One region of the Enterobacter cloacae complex sp. HYC074_NIDB genome, then DNA from elsewhere that is predicted to be linked to it. Evidence: predicted binding sites of a transcription regulator. Region 1 holds the regulator's gene; each other region holds the start of a gene.
What was found. Region 1 encodes LexA, which represses DNA repair genes until DNA is damaged. Its sites were predicted from a motif close to TNCTGTATGTACATACAGNA; they were not measured.
Positions count from the first base shown of each region.

Region 2: the regulator LexA is predicted to act here: its motif matches at 2,392-2,411, upstream of sulA (SOS-induced cell division inhibitor SulA).
Region 3: the regulator LexA is predicted to act here: its motif matches at 2,589-2,608, upstream of sbmC (DNA gyrase inhibitor SbmC).

Region 1 is NZ_CP114214.1:393,008-397,984, reverse strand. Features, by position in the region: gene O1724_RS01935 (cupin domain-containing protein) at 129-617, opposite strand; gene zur (zinc uptake transcriptional repressor Zur) at 735-1,247, shown strand; gene O1724_RS01925 (CsbD family protein) at 1,295-1,504, opposite strand; gene dinF (MATE family efflux transporter DinF) at 1,624-2,961, opposite strand; gene lexA (transcriptional repressor LexA) at 3,025-3,633, opposite strand; gene O1724_RS01910 (diacylglycerol kinase) at 3,742-4,110, opposite strand; gene plsB (glycerol-3-phosphate 1-O-acyltransferase PlsB) at 4,265-4,977, shown strand, end outside.
Region 2 is NZ_CP114214.1:1,737,075-1,742,051, reverse strand. Features, by position in the region: gene yccS (YccS family putative transporter) at 1-1,631, shown strand, start outside; gene O1724_RS08440 (TfoX/Sxy family DNA transformation protein) at 1,588-2,214, opposite strand; gene sulA (SOS-induced cell division inhibitor SulA) at 2,432-2,941, shown strand; gene ompA (porin OmpA) at 3,298-4,350, shown strand; gene matP (macrodomain Ter protein MatP) at 4,416-4,868, opposite strand.
Region 3 is NZ_CP114214.1:3,044,058-3,049,034, forward strand. Features, by position in the region: gene emmdR (multidrug efflux MATE transporter EmmdR) at 1-17, opposite strand, end outside; tRNA gene O1724_RS14810 (tRNA-Asn) at 244-319, shown strand; gene O1724_RS14815 (DUF496 family protein) at 467-802, opposite strand; gene O1724_RS14820 (FUSC family protein) at 950-2,008, opposite strand; gene sbmC (DNA gyrase inhibitor SbmC) at 2,100-2,573, opposite strand; gene dacD (serine-type D-Ala-D-Ala carboxypeptidase DacD) at 2,692-3,864, opposite strand; gene O1724_RS14835 (alginate O-acetyltransferase AlgX-related protein) at 4,753-4,977, opposite strand, start outside.

The DNA.
Region 1 (4,977 bases):
GTTATCACCCAAACAGGAACGAACTATTGCTGTGAATAAGTGCAAAAAGACCCGCTATTTCCTTAAGTTAAATTCCATCCCGGCCTGTTGTAATATGTGACGACCATCAATATTTATAGAAGAGGAAATTATTTTCGCCCAGGTTTTCCATCGTGCGGCCCAAAAAACTGAGGCGGATGGTCGACCCAGCGGTCTTCGCGCGTCGCGGCATACACCGGATTGAGCGGATAGTAGATACGGTTATGTTTTTTATTGGCCTCACCCACCACCAGTAAGCGCACCTCTTCATCGGTATTGTTGATAAAGGTGTGACACACGCCCGTCCCGGCTGGAAATCCCACGCTGTCTCCGGGTTCGAGCTTCCATAAATAGCCATTGATCCAGGCCTCAGGGTAACCCTCCAGAACGTAAACAAACTCCTCTTCGTCGCTTTCCGCATGCGGATAAGATGTGCGGCGTCCGGGCGGCAGCCGTTCATGGTGAATACCAATGCGGCCGAGACCCAGTTTGCGGGCCAGCGGCGCGCCAATAGAAAAACGTTCGTTGCTGTCAGGATACGTTGCGTCATCAGCGCCTTCCACGTCCCGCCAGTGCCGAATACAGTCAGGTCTTTTCATTTTGCGATCTCCTGATTTGCGATGCGTCAGGTATAGCACAGCCTGGCGGATCTCGGTGTTTTTAGCAGAACATGATAAAGTGAGAGTTTTCACCCCTTACCACATCCGAGGTGCCCGATGGACAAGTCCACAAAAGAGCTGTTAGCGCAAGCTGAAAAGCTGTGCGCGCAACGCAATGTGCGCCTGACCCCGCAGCGCCTTGAGGTACTGCGTCTGATGAGCCTGCAACAGGGCGCCATCAGCGCCTACGATCTGCTCGATCTGCTGCGTGAAAGCGAGCCGCAGGCAAAACCGCCGACCGTTTATCGGGCGCTGGATTTTCTGCTGGAGCAAGGGTTTGTGCATAAAGTGGAATCAACAAACAGCTATGTGCTGTGCCATCTTTTTGACCAGCCAACTCACACGTCCGCCATGTTTATCTGCGATCGCTGTGGTGTGGTGAAGGAAGAGTGTGCGGAAGGTGTGGAAGATATTATGCATACGCTGGCAGCCAGAATGGGCTTTGCGCTGCGACATAACGTGATTGAAGCCCACGGCTTATGTTCTGCCTGCGTGGAGGTGGAGTCATGCCGTCATCAGGATGACTGTCAGCACGATCACTCTATCCTGGTGAAGAAAAAGCCGCGTTAAAGCCAAAGAAAAAGGCGGCTCAGGGCCGCCCTTGGGGATAGTACCGGTTACCAGCGGTAGTCGTTACGGGTTTCCCAGTCTTTGACTTCGTTTTCCGCCTGATCTTTTTCGTAACCGTAGCGCTCCTGGATTTTACCTACCAGCTGATCGCGCTTACCTTCAATGACGGTCATATCGTCATCTGTCAGCTTACCCCACTGTTCTTTCGCTTTACCTTTGAATTGCTTCCAGTTGCCGCCGATTTCGTCTTTATTCATAATCGTGTCCTCGTGTTAAGCGTCTATGAGTATCGCCCGCTACGTTCTTTTCTGCTGGACGTGATTATTATTGTAGTTAAGGATTCGGTAGTTGTTTTTATATTCGGAATCTTTAACCGTTACGATATATCGTGCGGGGCTGGAAACCAGGTATTGTTTCGCCAGTGACGATGCCAGATAACGGCCAACGAAAGGCCACGCAGTGAGAGAAAGACCGCCAACGCCAGCCACAGACCATGATTGCCGAGATACGGCAGGGTCAGCAGCGTCAGGCCGAACCCCGCCGCCGCGACGGCCATGCTGTTGCGCATCTCCGCCCCTCGCGTCGCACCAATAAACATGCCGTCCAGCAAATAGCACCACACGCCCACCACCGGTAATACTACCTGCCAGAGGATGTAGCGATCGGCCAGCTCACGTAGCGCGGGCAACGAGGTGAGTAGCGCGACAATATGCTCACCAAAACAGGCGTACACCAGAGCAAAGACCAGCGCCACCAGGCCCGCCTGACGACAGGCAGCACGCCAGACCTCACGTAACTGGCCGCTTTCACGCGCGCCATAGGCCTGCCCTGAATGCGCCTCGACGGCGTAAGCAAAACCATCCAGCGCGTAAGCGGTAAAGGTCAGTAACGTCATGAGCACTGCGTTGACTGCGACGATTTCAGGCCCAAGACGCGCACCAAAAACGGTTAAGGCGCCAAAGCAGAGTTGCAGCAGGAGCGAACGGAGCATGATGTCGCGATTAAGCGCCAGCAGCTTACGAATGTTGCCGCGCCAGGCCGATTTCAGCAGATCCAGGGTGATACCGCGCATCGCCAGTACGCGCCAGACCATTCCCAAACCAATTAGCAGCGTACCGTACTCGGCAATCGCCGTGGCCAGCGCCGCGCCCCGGACGTTCATGTGCAGCCCCATCACCAGCCACAGATCGAGCATAATGTTAAGCAGGTTGCCCACCACCAGCAGGATCACCGGCGCGCGGGCGTACTGCACGCCCAGCAGCCAGCCCAGCAGGACCAGGTTTGCCAGTGAAGCGGGCGCGCTGAGCCAGCGAATTTCGAGGAACCGCCGGGCCTGTTCCAGTACGGCATCGCTGCCGCCTACAATATGGAGCGCAAGATCAATCAGCGGCGTACGCAACAGAACGATTAACGCGCCGGCACCGAATGCCAGAATGAGCGGCTGAACCAGCGCACGCGCCAGACGCAGGGGATCTTTTGCACCATACGCCTGGGCCGTCAGGCCCGTCGTACTCATGCGCAGAAAAAGCAGCAGCATAAAGAGAAAGCTGGTCGCCGTTGCGCCGATCGCGACGCCGCCGAGATAAATCGGCGAATCGAGATGCCCGATAACCGCCGTATCCACCAGCCCAAGCAGAGGAACGGTAATATTGGAAAAAATCATCGGTAGCGCAAGACGCCACAACGCCTTATCGGCAGAAGTTAGCAATGCCATGGAAATTACCGGAATCAGAAAACAGGCCAGGCTGTAGAGGAACTACAGCCTGTCAGGAAGAGATTACAGCCATTCACCGTTGCGGATAACGCCGACCGCCAGTCCTTCAATAGAGAAGCTCTGCTCGCGGAGATCCACCACAATCGGGGAGAATTCATTGTTTTCAGGCAGAAGCTGCACGGTATTGCCTTGTTTCTTCAGGCGCTTAACCGTCACTTCATCATCAATGCGCGCCACCACGACTTGCCCGTTACGCACGTCCTGCGTTTTGTGTACCGCCAGCAGATCGCCATCCAGAATACCGATATCTTTCATGGACATTCCGCTAACGCGCAGCAGGAAATCGGCGCTCGGCTTGAACATGCCTGGATCAACCTGATAGTGCCCTTCGATGTGCTGCTGCGCCAGCAGAGGTTCACCTGCCGCTACGCGACCCACCAGCGGAATACCGCTCTCTTCTTCCACCAGCAGACGAATACCGCGTGAGGCGCCGGAAACAATCTCAATCACGCCCTTACGCGCCAGCGCTTTAAGGTGCTCTTCGGCAGCATTAGGAGAACGGAAGCCCAGACGCTGCGCAATTTCTGCACGCGTGGGTGGCATACCCGTCTGGCCGATATGATCCCGAATGAGATCAAACACCTCTTGCTGCCTGGTCGTTAACGCTTTCATACCGCCCCCTGGGTGTATATACAGTTATGCTGTGAGTATATACAGTCAAAGGCGATTTTGGAACCAAAAACTGCACAAAAAACCAGGGACTTAATTATTCCTCGAGGCTCATCGGAAATGCGACCAAAGCAGCGTGACCCAGGTGATCGCCGCAGTGATAATCGCCAGCAGTACGGCAGCGGAACCCATGTCTTTCGCCCGGCCAGACAATTCATGGAATTCCGACCCGATTCGGTCAACAACGGCCTCAATAGCGCTATTAAGAATTTCCACTATCATCACCAGAAAGACAGATCCGATGAGCAGTACGCGGGTGATAGCATCAACATCAAGGAAGCAGGCGATGACAACGGCAACGATTGCAGCAACCGCCTCCTGGCGGAAAGCGGCTTCATTAACCCATGCAGCGCGGAAACCTTTCCATGAATAACCGGCAGCTTTAATGATTCGAGTTAACCCAGTGGTATTATTGGCCATTAAAAGAACCTTTTATGATAAATAGCGTCTGTAACTAAAGCCGCAGCGCGTTTTGCTGCAACCTGAAGTATGACGGGTAACAACAGAAATTTTGCGCGCTTTCTGTTATCCTTGCGCCGCAATTGCATTATTAACCAGAGGCTTTACATCGTTTATGTCCGGCTGGCCACGAATTTACTACAAATTACTTAATTTACCATTAAGCGTCCTGGTAAAAAGTAAGTCTATCCCAGCAGAACCTGCGCTGGAATTAGGGCTCGATACGTCGCGCCCTATTATGTACGTTTTGCCTTATAACTCGAAGGCAGACCTGCTGACGCTTCGCGCTCAATGTCTGGCGCACGATTTACCTGACCCACTTGAACCGCTGGAAGTCGACGGTACGCTGCTGCCACGCTACGTGTTCATCCATGGCGGGCCGCGCGTGTTCACCTATTACACGCCGAAAGAAGAGTCCATTAAGCTGTTCCATGATTACCTCGATCTGCACCGCAGCAACCCCGATCTGGACGTGCAGATGGTGCCGGTGTCGGTGATGTTTGGCCGTCGTCCGGGGCGCGAAAAAGGGGAAGAGAACCCGCCGCTGCGTATGCTCAACGGCATTCAGAAGTTTTTCGCCGTCTCCTGGCTGGGACGCGACAGTTTTGTCCGCTTCTCACCTTCCGTTTCACTGCGCCGCATGGCGGATGAACACGGCACTGACAAAATCATTGCGCAAAAGCTGGCGCGCGTTGCGCGTATGCACTTTGCACGTCAGCGTCTGGCGGCCGTTGGACCACGTCTCCCGGCACGTCAGGATCTGTTCAACAAGCTGCTGGCTTCCAAAGCGATTGCCCGTGCCGTAGAAGATGAAGCGCGCAGCAAGAA
Region 2 (4,977 bases), 1.3 Mb from region 1:
CCCACTATCTGGAGCTGAAATCCCGGCTGTTTGATCCGGATATTGAAGAGGACAGTCAGGCGCCCCTGTACGATCTGGCGCTGGCAAATGGCCAGCTGGTCGCCACGCTGAATCAGACCAAAGCGTCTCTGCTCACCCGTCTGCGCGGCGATCGCGGTCAGCGCGGTACACGGCGCACACTGCACTACTATTTTGTCGCCCAGGATATTCACGAGCGCGCCAGCTCCTCGCATGTGCAGTACGCTGACCTGCGCGAGAAATTCCGCTATAGCGACGTGATGTTCCGTTTCCAGCGCCTGCTGTCGATGCAGTCTCAGGCCTGCCAGCAACTTGCGCGCTCAATACTGCTGCGCACGCCCTATCAGCACGATCCGCGCTTTGAACGCGCATTCAGCCACCTGGATGCAGCGCTCGATCGCGTTCAGGCCAGTGGGACATCACCGGAACAGTTCAAAGCCCTGGGATTCCTGCTCAACAACCTGAGAGCCATTGATGCTCAGCTCGCCACCATTGAGTCTGAACAGGCGATGGCGATGCCGGGCAATGACGCTGACAACCAGCTTGCCGACGACAGTCTCAACGGTTTCAGCGATATGTGGCTGCGCCTGAGCCGTCATTTTACGCCGGAATCCGCCCTCTTTCGCCATGCGGTAAGGATGTCGCTGGTACTGTGCGTCGGCTACGCGTTTATCCAGATAACAGGATTGCACCACGGCTACTGGATCCTGTTGACCAGCCTGTTTGTCTGCCAGCCGAACTATAACGCTACCCGCCATCGGCTCGCGCTGCGTATTGTCGGGACATTAGTCGGGGTCGCCATCGGGCTGCCGGTGCTCTACTTTGTGCCATCCGTAGAAGGGCAACTGATCCTGATTGTGATTACCGGTGTACTGTTCTTCGCTTTCCGCAATGTGCAGTATGCCCACGCCACGATGTTCATCACGCTGCTGGTGCTGCTCTGCTTCAATCTGCTGGGTGAAGGCTTTGAGGTGGCCCTCCCCCGTGTGATTGACACGCTAATCGGCTGCGCCATCGCCTGGGCGGCGGTGAGTTTTATCTGGCCTGACTGGCGTTTCCGAAATTTACCGCGCGTGTCCGACAGAGCAATGAACGCCAACTGCCGCTACCTGGATGCTATTCTTGAGCAATACCATCAGGGTCGCGATAACCGTCTGGCCTATCGGATTGCCCGTCGCGATGCGCATAACACTGACGCAGAGCTGGCTTCCGTTGTCTCGAATATGTCAACTGAGCCGCGCGCTACGGCAGAAATCCGTGAGACAGCCTTCCGCCTGCTGTGTCTGAACCACACGTTCACCAGCTATATCTCTACCCTTGGCGCCCACCGAGAGAAACTGACGAATCCGGACATCCTGGCGCTGCTGGACGACGCCGTTTGCTACGTTGATGATGCGCTTCATCATCAACCTGCGGATGAGCCACGGGTTCACCAGGCACTGGATGAACTGGTGCAACGTATCGCACACCTTGATCCAGGCACCGACAACAAAGCTCCACTGGTCCTTCAGCAAATTGGCCTGCTTATCGCTTTGCTGCCGGAAATTTGTCGGCTGCGACAGCAGATCGCTACCTGGCGGAATGATGGCCCTGCGACTCAGGCAGCGCATTAAACCACTCCGTAAGCTCCCGGCGAATATCCGCCGGGAGTGCCGCTTCATGTAACCCTTCAATCGCGCCTTCAAGCGCGAACAATACCCGGATACTCAGCGCTTTATTCTTAGAGCGCATTTTCAGCCAGCTCGTCTTCGCCCCCAACTGTCGTAGCGTCTCTTCATTGGTAATGCCCGCCTCCATAAGCAGGACCTCAATCTGAAAGGTCAGGTTCGGCAGATCTTTAAGCCGGTTACGCTGATGGCGCTGGTAGCGCTCTTTCCTGGCGGCATCGAGCGCAAACGAGGAGAGCTGAAGCAGTTTTTCCCTGTTTTGCCACAGACCTTCGTCCACACGGTAGTAATTAAGCAGCACTGGGCGTCCTCGTTTCATCAGGGTCAGAAAAGAGGAAGCGTTTTTTACACAGTATTTTGCACTTTGCTCACAGGCGCGAAGGTACAGCTCGCCGTCAGACACCATCGCGAACACCGCTTCATCCACGGCCAGGGTATAACCGCCAAACAGGGCGCGATGATGAATTTCGCCCAGCGGAGAGAGGTATTCTTGAGATTGATAAATCCGCTCATAAGATATCTTTTTCATGATAATTCCATTAAAAATCATACAGTAACCACGATATTTCTTACTAACGGATCCGTTAGCAGGAAAATAGGCAACTTATTGCCGTTGGGCAAGATGATTTTTTCATGTTCACCAGGAATGGATGAAATTTGCGAGTCGCTTTCCGAAAATGAGGTTGATCTTTATGCATACAGGGGTTACTGTATATCTATACAGTAACTACAGGGCTGGAATGATTATGTACACTTCAGGCTATGCAAATCACTTAACACCTTCTACTTCTGCCGCAGGCAATGCTGCGCAGAATACTATCGGGCGTGAATCGACAGGGCTTATCAGTGAAGTGGTTTACCGTGAAGACCAGCCGCTGTTGACACAACTCTTACTCCTGCCGCTTTTGCAGCAGCTCGGGCAACAGTCTCGCTGGCAGCTCTGGCTGACGCCACAGCAAAAATTAAGTCGCGAATGGGTTCAGTCGGCTGGGCTGCCGTTAGCGAAGGTGATGCAGATTAATCAACTCTCCCCTTGCGATACGGTCGAGTCGATGGTCCGGGCATTACGTACCGGGAACTATAGCGTCGTGATTGGGTGGTTGCCTGAGGATCTGTCGCAAGAGGAACATTTGCGTCTGACTGAAGCGGCTGAAGAAGGTAACGCGATGGGTTTCATCATGCGGCCAGTTCGTGGAGATTCCTATCGCAGAGGACAACATCCCGGGCTAAAAATTCACTCAAATGTGTACCATTGAGTCATTTTAAGAGTTTTCCTGGAATTTTTTTCGACCGCAGTATGCAAAAAAAGTTCAACGCGCCAAAACTGCGGCAAGGCTTGTCTGACGCGGTTCTCGTTAATTTTACTGCACAAAATTCGTTCAAAAATTGTTAAATATTAGGTATACGGAACTTTTTTTTTCATATGCCTGACGGACTTCACACTTGTAAGTTTTCAGCTACGTTGTAGACTTTACATCGCCAGGGGTGCTCGGCCTAAGCCGAAGATATCGGTAGGTTTATATTTGACCACGCCCCCCGGTGAAGGATTTAACCGTGATTCCTCCGATGGAGATATTCATGGCAAATTTTGGATGATAACGAGGCGCAAAAAATGAAAAAGACAGCTATCGCGATTGCAGTGGCACTGGCTGGCTTCGCTACCGTAGCGCAGGCCGCTCCGAAAGATAATACCTGGTATGCAGGTGGTAAACTGGGCTGGTCTCAGTTCCATGACACCGGTTGGTACAACAGCAGCCTGAACAACGATGGCCCTACTCACGAGAGCCAGCTGGGTGCAGGTGCGTTCGGTGGCTATCAGGTTAACCCGTATGTTGGCTTTGAAATGGGTTACGACTGGTTAGGTCGTATGCCTTACAAAGGCGACAACGTAAATGGCGCTTTCAAAGCTCAAGGCGTACAGCTGACCGCTAAACTGGGTTACCCAGTAACTGACGATCTGGACGTGTACACCCGTCTGGGCGGCATGGTATGGCGTGCAGACTCCAGCAACAGCATCGCTGGTGACGACCACGACACGGGTGTTTCCCCAGTATTCGCTGGTGGCGTTGAGTGGGCAATGACCCGTGACATCGCTACCCGTCTGGAATACCAGTGGGTTAACAACATTGGTGACGGTGCTACCGTTGGCGTTCGTCCAGACAACGGCATGCTGAGCGTTGGTGTTTCTTACCGTTTCGGTCAGCAGGAAGATGCGCCAGTCGTAGCTCCAGCTCCGGCTCCAGCGCCAGAAGTACAGACCAAGCACTTCACTCTGAAGTCTGACGTTCTGTTCAACTTCAACAAAGCTACCCTGAAACCAGAAGGTCAGCAGGCACTGGATCAGCTGTACACCCAGCTGAGCAACCTGGATCCTAAAGACGGTTCTGTAGTGGTTCTGGGCTTCACCGACCGTATCGGTTCTGACGCTTACAACCAGGGTCTGTCTGAGAAACGTGCTCAGTCTGTAGTTGATTACCTGGTATCTAAAGGTATCCCAGCTAACAAGATCTCCCCACGTGGTATGGGCGAATCTAACCCAGTTACCGGTTCTACCTGTGACAACGTGAAACCACGCGCTGCACTGATCGACTGCCTGGCACCAGATCGTCGCGTAGAGATCGAAGTTAAAGGTATCAAAGACGTTGTAACTCAGCCTGCGGCATAAGTTATCGTCTTATAAAAAAACCCCGCCATGCGGGGTTTTTTATTATCTGAAGAAAAGCAAAACGCTTATTTTTTACCTAACAGTGCCTGTAGATCGTTCTTCAGCGTCGACATCTGGCTGGCATACTTCTCTTTGTGCTCGGCATCTTCAATCAGCTGCACCACCGTTTCCGACAGGGTTTTCCCGCGCCGTTGCGCAAGCCCGGCCAGACGCTGCCAGACCATAAACTCCAGGTCGATGGATTTCTTACGGGTGTGCTGATGCTCGGCATTGAAATGCCGTTTACGACGAGCACGGATAGTTTGCTTCATCCGGTTTAACAGGGCCGGATTAATGTGTTTCTCAATCCAGCCGTTGACCAGTACCGGTTCGTTTTCGAGGGTCAGCAACATATCCACAGCTTCTTGCGCCGCGCTGGCTTCGATGTAGCAGGTGATCAGCTCCCCTTCACGGTGCTTTTTGACCAGGTACTTCCATTTCCAGCCGCTTTCGAGGTTTTCCAGTTGTTGATATTTCATTGCGATCTCAGTGTTACCGTGTAACTCTGTTCAGAATATCAGTTTTTTGGCAATCTGCTGAAAAGAAATCATATCCTGTGAAACTCCGCAGGCGATCCGCATGACGAAA
Region 3 (4,977 bases), 2.1 Mb from region 1:
TACCAGGGCGTGCGCATAATCGCCTGGCGTAGGGGTGCGGTGACGTTCAAAATGGACCTTAGCGAGAAAGTTGAAACTCCATTTCAAATGATGGGGCAGAAATGCGTATCCTGCAAAGTATTTTCCATAAAATTATGTTTGGATTTACAACAAAATGACGACAGAATCATCAAACAAACGCTTTTGCCTGAGATCAGGTTTGACAAAAGTTTTTTCGCCGCTAAGATAAGCCTCCACAACGATTCCTCTGTAGTTCAGTCGGTAGAACGGCGGACTGTTAATCCGTATGTCACTGGTTCGAGTCCAGTCAGAGGAGCCAAATTTAAAAAGCCTGCTTTCAGAGCAGGCTTTTTGCTTTTTTGCGTTCGGTAAAATTTTCGGGTGGCGGCTTCGCCTTACCCGACCTACGTGATAACAGTCCTGTAGGCCCGGTAAGCGCAGCGCCACCGGGCAACAGAGTGTGCGATTACTCGCCTTTCGCGTCGACGTTTTTGATTTCGCCCATCACTTTCAGCTTCTTGGAGATGTCGCGACGCTCTTTGGACAGCTCAGCGTTTTTGATGATGTAGTCATCAACGCGATCTTCATAATCGCTCTTCATGCTGGCGATGATGCCCTGAATAGCTTCAACGCTCATACCTGGCTTGATGTAGTCGCTCAGGTTGTCCAGCAGCAGGACACGTTTCTGGTTGTCACGGATCTTCTTCTCTACGTCCTGGATTTCGCGCTGTAGCTTGTTTTTGCGGCGGAACAGGCGGACGAACTCCAGAACATCCTGGAACGAAGGCTTGGTAGTTTCCATTTTTACACCCCTGATAATGTGAGATTCGGATTCGTTAAAGCAACCGTTTTAACAGACAGCGGCTGCGAATGACAATGAGTATATCGTTTAAAACCATCATAACCCTAATTGTTGCTGAATCGAAGCAGCAGGCATCACATACGCTTTTTATTTGCGCAGAGCCCGGCAAATCAGCTGCGATAACAACTCCAGCTGCCGCGCCAGCTCCATACTCAGCCAGACATAACCATGGATGGGCGTTTCCGCCACATTGTCGCCCTGGCGCTCATTCATCAGCTGTTTGAGCTCGGCGACGATTTCGTTCAGCCGCTCGCTGTTCGCCCGTATCGGCTGCGGGTTACCTTCATAGAGCGCATGAGCGATGGTCAGCAGGGTTTGTTGCGTCATCTGCTGCGTCTCTTTCAGCGTATGCGCGTTGAGCATCAGAAGATGGCTGGGGCGTGAGGCCCAGTGGGCATTGATTTGCAGTTCAAGCATACAGACCAGATTACGGCTGACCGTCTGAATAGCTTCAAAGATGGCTTTCTGGATATGGGTTTCTTTGCTTGCTGGCGTAATTAACCCGCGCATTTTGACCACATCATTGAGGATTTTTTGCAGATGCTTTTCCAGCCGCGGACGCTCAATCAGATTCGGCGAAAACCCGGCCTGGTAGACCCGGTTAAATGCCGTGACGTAGTTTGCCATCTGAATGCGCCAGTGCAGGAAGGCGCGCTGCGGCCAGATGCCGGTAAACAGCATGGCGAGCAACGAGCCGAGGATCACGTCCCCGCTTCGCCACAATGCCGTGGTCATATCGCCCGCCGGTGCGCCGACCACAACCGCGAGCGTAATGCCAATCAGCAGCGCCTGATACGGTTTCTTGCCAAGGGCCAGCCATCCGCAAAGAAACATCGCCACCGCGCACCACAGCAACATGAACGGAAACGAAATCAGCTCCAGCTTCAGGGCAATAAGCCCAAGCGCTGAGCCTAAAACGGTACCGCCTATGCGTTCGAAAGCGCGCGGGACCACGTTCCCCCAGAATGAGATCGGCCCCATCACCACCACCAGCGTGATCAGCGGCCACGTCCCTTCCGGGATATCCAGCAAACGAACCAGTACGAAGGTCAACACAAACGCCAGCGCAATGCGGCAACCGTGCACCACGCGATAATGTTTGTATAACCGAATTTCAAAAGGGGTTAATGACTTGTCGGGGCGCACACCCGTCTCCAGCTCTACGGCAAACCACAATTGTACTGTGTTTTCAGCCGGGTGGATCGCGCCCGGCTGAAAAACCCTGCGTTTCGCAGGATTATCCCACTTTGTGCTCTACCGGTACAAACATCTCAATATCCCAGTAGCCGTCAGCATTGCCATCGTTCAGATAGCGTTCGAAGCAGGGTTTTGCTGCAATCTGGAATTTGCTGTCTTCCAGCAGGGAGTTGAAGAACTGATACCACGGCGTGGCGAAATCATGATTTTCGACGCGCGCGGCAGCAATAGCATACTCTCCGGCAGCAATTTCGGTCATCATCACCCCTTCGCTGTTTTCAGGAATAGTGAAATCGTCTACTACCGTTACGGCGGTAACGCAGCGGAGCTTTTCTGCCGGCACGTCATCCGGATTGTCATAATAAACGGCCACCCACTCCTGCGGCTGAATATGACGACCATCTACCCACATGACCAGCTGTTCAAATCCCTGCTTGACCGTCTTTTCCCACGGCCCCACGAGATGAAAGCCTGCAATCGTACGTTTCTGTTGCTGCCTGATGCTGTAGTCCATGCTGCCTCCGTTTATTACTGTATATATATACACTGTAAAGCAGAATCGAGATTATCGGCAATCCAGGAGTGTTTATTATGTGAGCAGACTCGCAACACTGCCAGTCTGCCCGAAAAGGTTAGAGTTTATGATGCAGATAATCGCCAAGACGGGAGAAAAGTCCACCCTTTTCAACGCTTTCCAGCGTAACCAATGGCCAGTGCGCGACCACCTTGTCACGATCGTACAGCTGGATCTCCCCTACCCGCTGATGCGCTGCGATCGGCGCTTCCAGCTCTTTTTTATCCATCACGTATTTCGCCTTGATGTTCGGCACTTCCGATTTGGGTAATGCCAGCCAGAAGTCCTGATCCGTGCCCAGCGCGATCTGCTCTTTATCGCCGTACCAGATGCGCTCGGTTCCCACTTTTTTACCGTTATGCAGGATCTGCACCGTATCAAAATTTTGCTGTCCCCAGTGCAGCAGCTTGCGCGCCTGATCTTCACGTCCTTTCGGGCTGTCTGCCCCCATCACCACCGCAATCAGTCGACGCTGACCGTCCACCGCGGAGGCAATCAGGTTAAAGCCCGCGCCCGAGGTGTGTCCCGTTTTCAGGCCATCCACGTTCATGGTCTTATCCCACAGCAGGCCGTTGCGGTTCTGCTGGGTGATGCCGTTCCAGGTCAGGCTCTTCTCGCTGTACATGTGGTAGAACTCAGGCTCGCCGTGAATGATGGCCCGGGAAAGCACGGCGAGATCGTAGGCGGAGCTGTGCTGACCCGGTGCATCCAGCCCGTGTACGGTTTCGAAGTGGGTATCGCGCAGGTTCAGCTTTTCAACGTAGTCATTCATCATCCTGACGAACTGCGGCTGACCGCCCGCCACGTGATCCGCCAGCGCCACGCAGGCATCATTGCCGGAATCAACAATCAGGCCGCGGCTGAGATCGCGCACGGAAACCCGATCGCCCTCCTTCAGAAACATCAGCGACGAACCGTCAAAGACCGGATTGCCTTTTGCCCAGGCGTCACGTCCGACCGTCACAATGTCATCGGGGCTGATGCGGTGGCTATCAATGGCGCGATCGACAACGTACCCCGTCATCAGTTTGGTCAGGCTCGCCGGATTGCGCTGCTGATGTTCGTTGCCCGCCGTTAAGATTTGACCCGTGGTGTAATCCATCAATACCCAGGAGCCAGCCTGGATGGCAGGCGGCTGAGGTGAAAAATCCAGCGGCTCGGCAGCCAGCGAGGATGAAATACTCGAAGCGAGTAAAGAAACAGCAATAAACAGACGGCGTTTCAACGGTATATCCTCAGGTCAGTAAAAATCGATGACCTTTTTACGGAAGTTCTGATGTCGTTACCTGCCTTAATTGCAAAAAAATGTGACAGCACGCAGATTTTTTCGGAACAAATCTCGCAAATTTCTTGCCTGACGGTGCTTTTTGTTCGGACTGCTCACCCCAATCGTTTACCATAGAGACGTCAACTTTTAACAGGATGAGATTACTGGAATAAACACCAGAGATTTATTCCATGCCTTGTTGATTTCCCCCTACTTCATTCATTACAATAAGGTGGTGGATAATTGTGTATCGTTGTAAGAAACCTCTTTTAAACGCTCAATAAATCGGTTCTGGGTTAGCTTTCCTGATTTTAGTTATCGTTCTACCTGAGAAAAAAGTCAAAAATTATTGATTTCATATTACTATTGTTATTCAGACGTCCAGTTAATTTCAAAATACTTGTTCAACAGCTCGTGTATTTAGTGAAAAAAATTAACTTTCCATATCGATTTTGGAACTTTCGATAAGGGCTATGGGAAAATACCACTCGAGATTTAATATCTTTAACCATTCGCCACAAGTGAAGGTTTTTCAACTAATATTATTTGTTTTATTATCACTTCAGCTATTATGAAGCTGGATAACATTCCCCAAATGAAATAGCTTCATTCTGATATACCTGCCTCACCATAAACTTTACTTACGCTGCGTCCCAATTCGTGCACTTTCAAAACAATGCTCAAGGAGTGCATATACGGAAGTTTATTTTTACCTCGACAACCTGCGTCAAGGTTGAAATTATTATATTTGCTTAACAAACATGTTCACAGTCAGATTTATCAATATTTTTAAGCATACTCCCAACTTAAACTACATTAACAGACGCGGTTATCAAACGCATGGAAAAATATTTACAAAGACTTTCTATAAAATGCTGACAAAGCATCTCTTTCAACTCCAGTTATAAACACATAATCAGGTCTAAAAGCTTTAACAAGATTTTTTATTGTTGAAGCATCAACTTTTCCATAATGAACCTGGAGCGTTTCCTTAAACGCCTGCACCATAAATGGAGACTTCGCTGTGCCAAATGAATCACGTAACCATAGTACTTTTACATTATTTAACGCTCCATT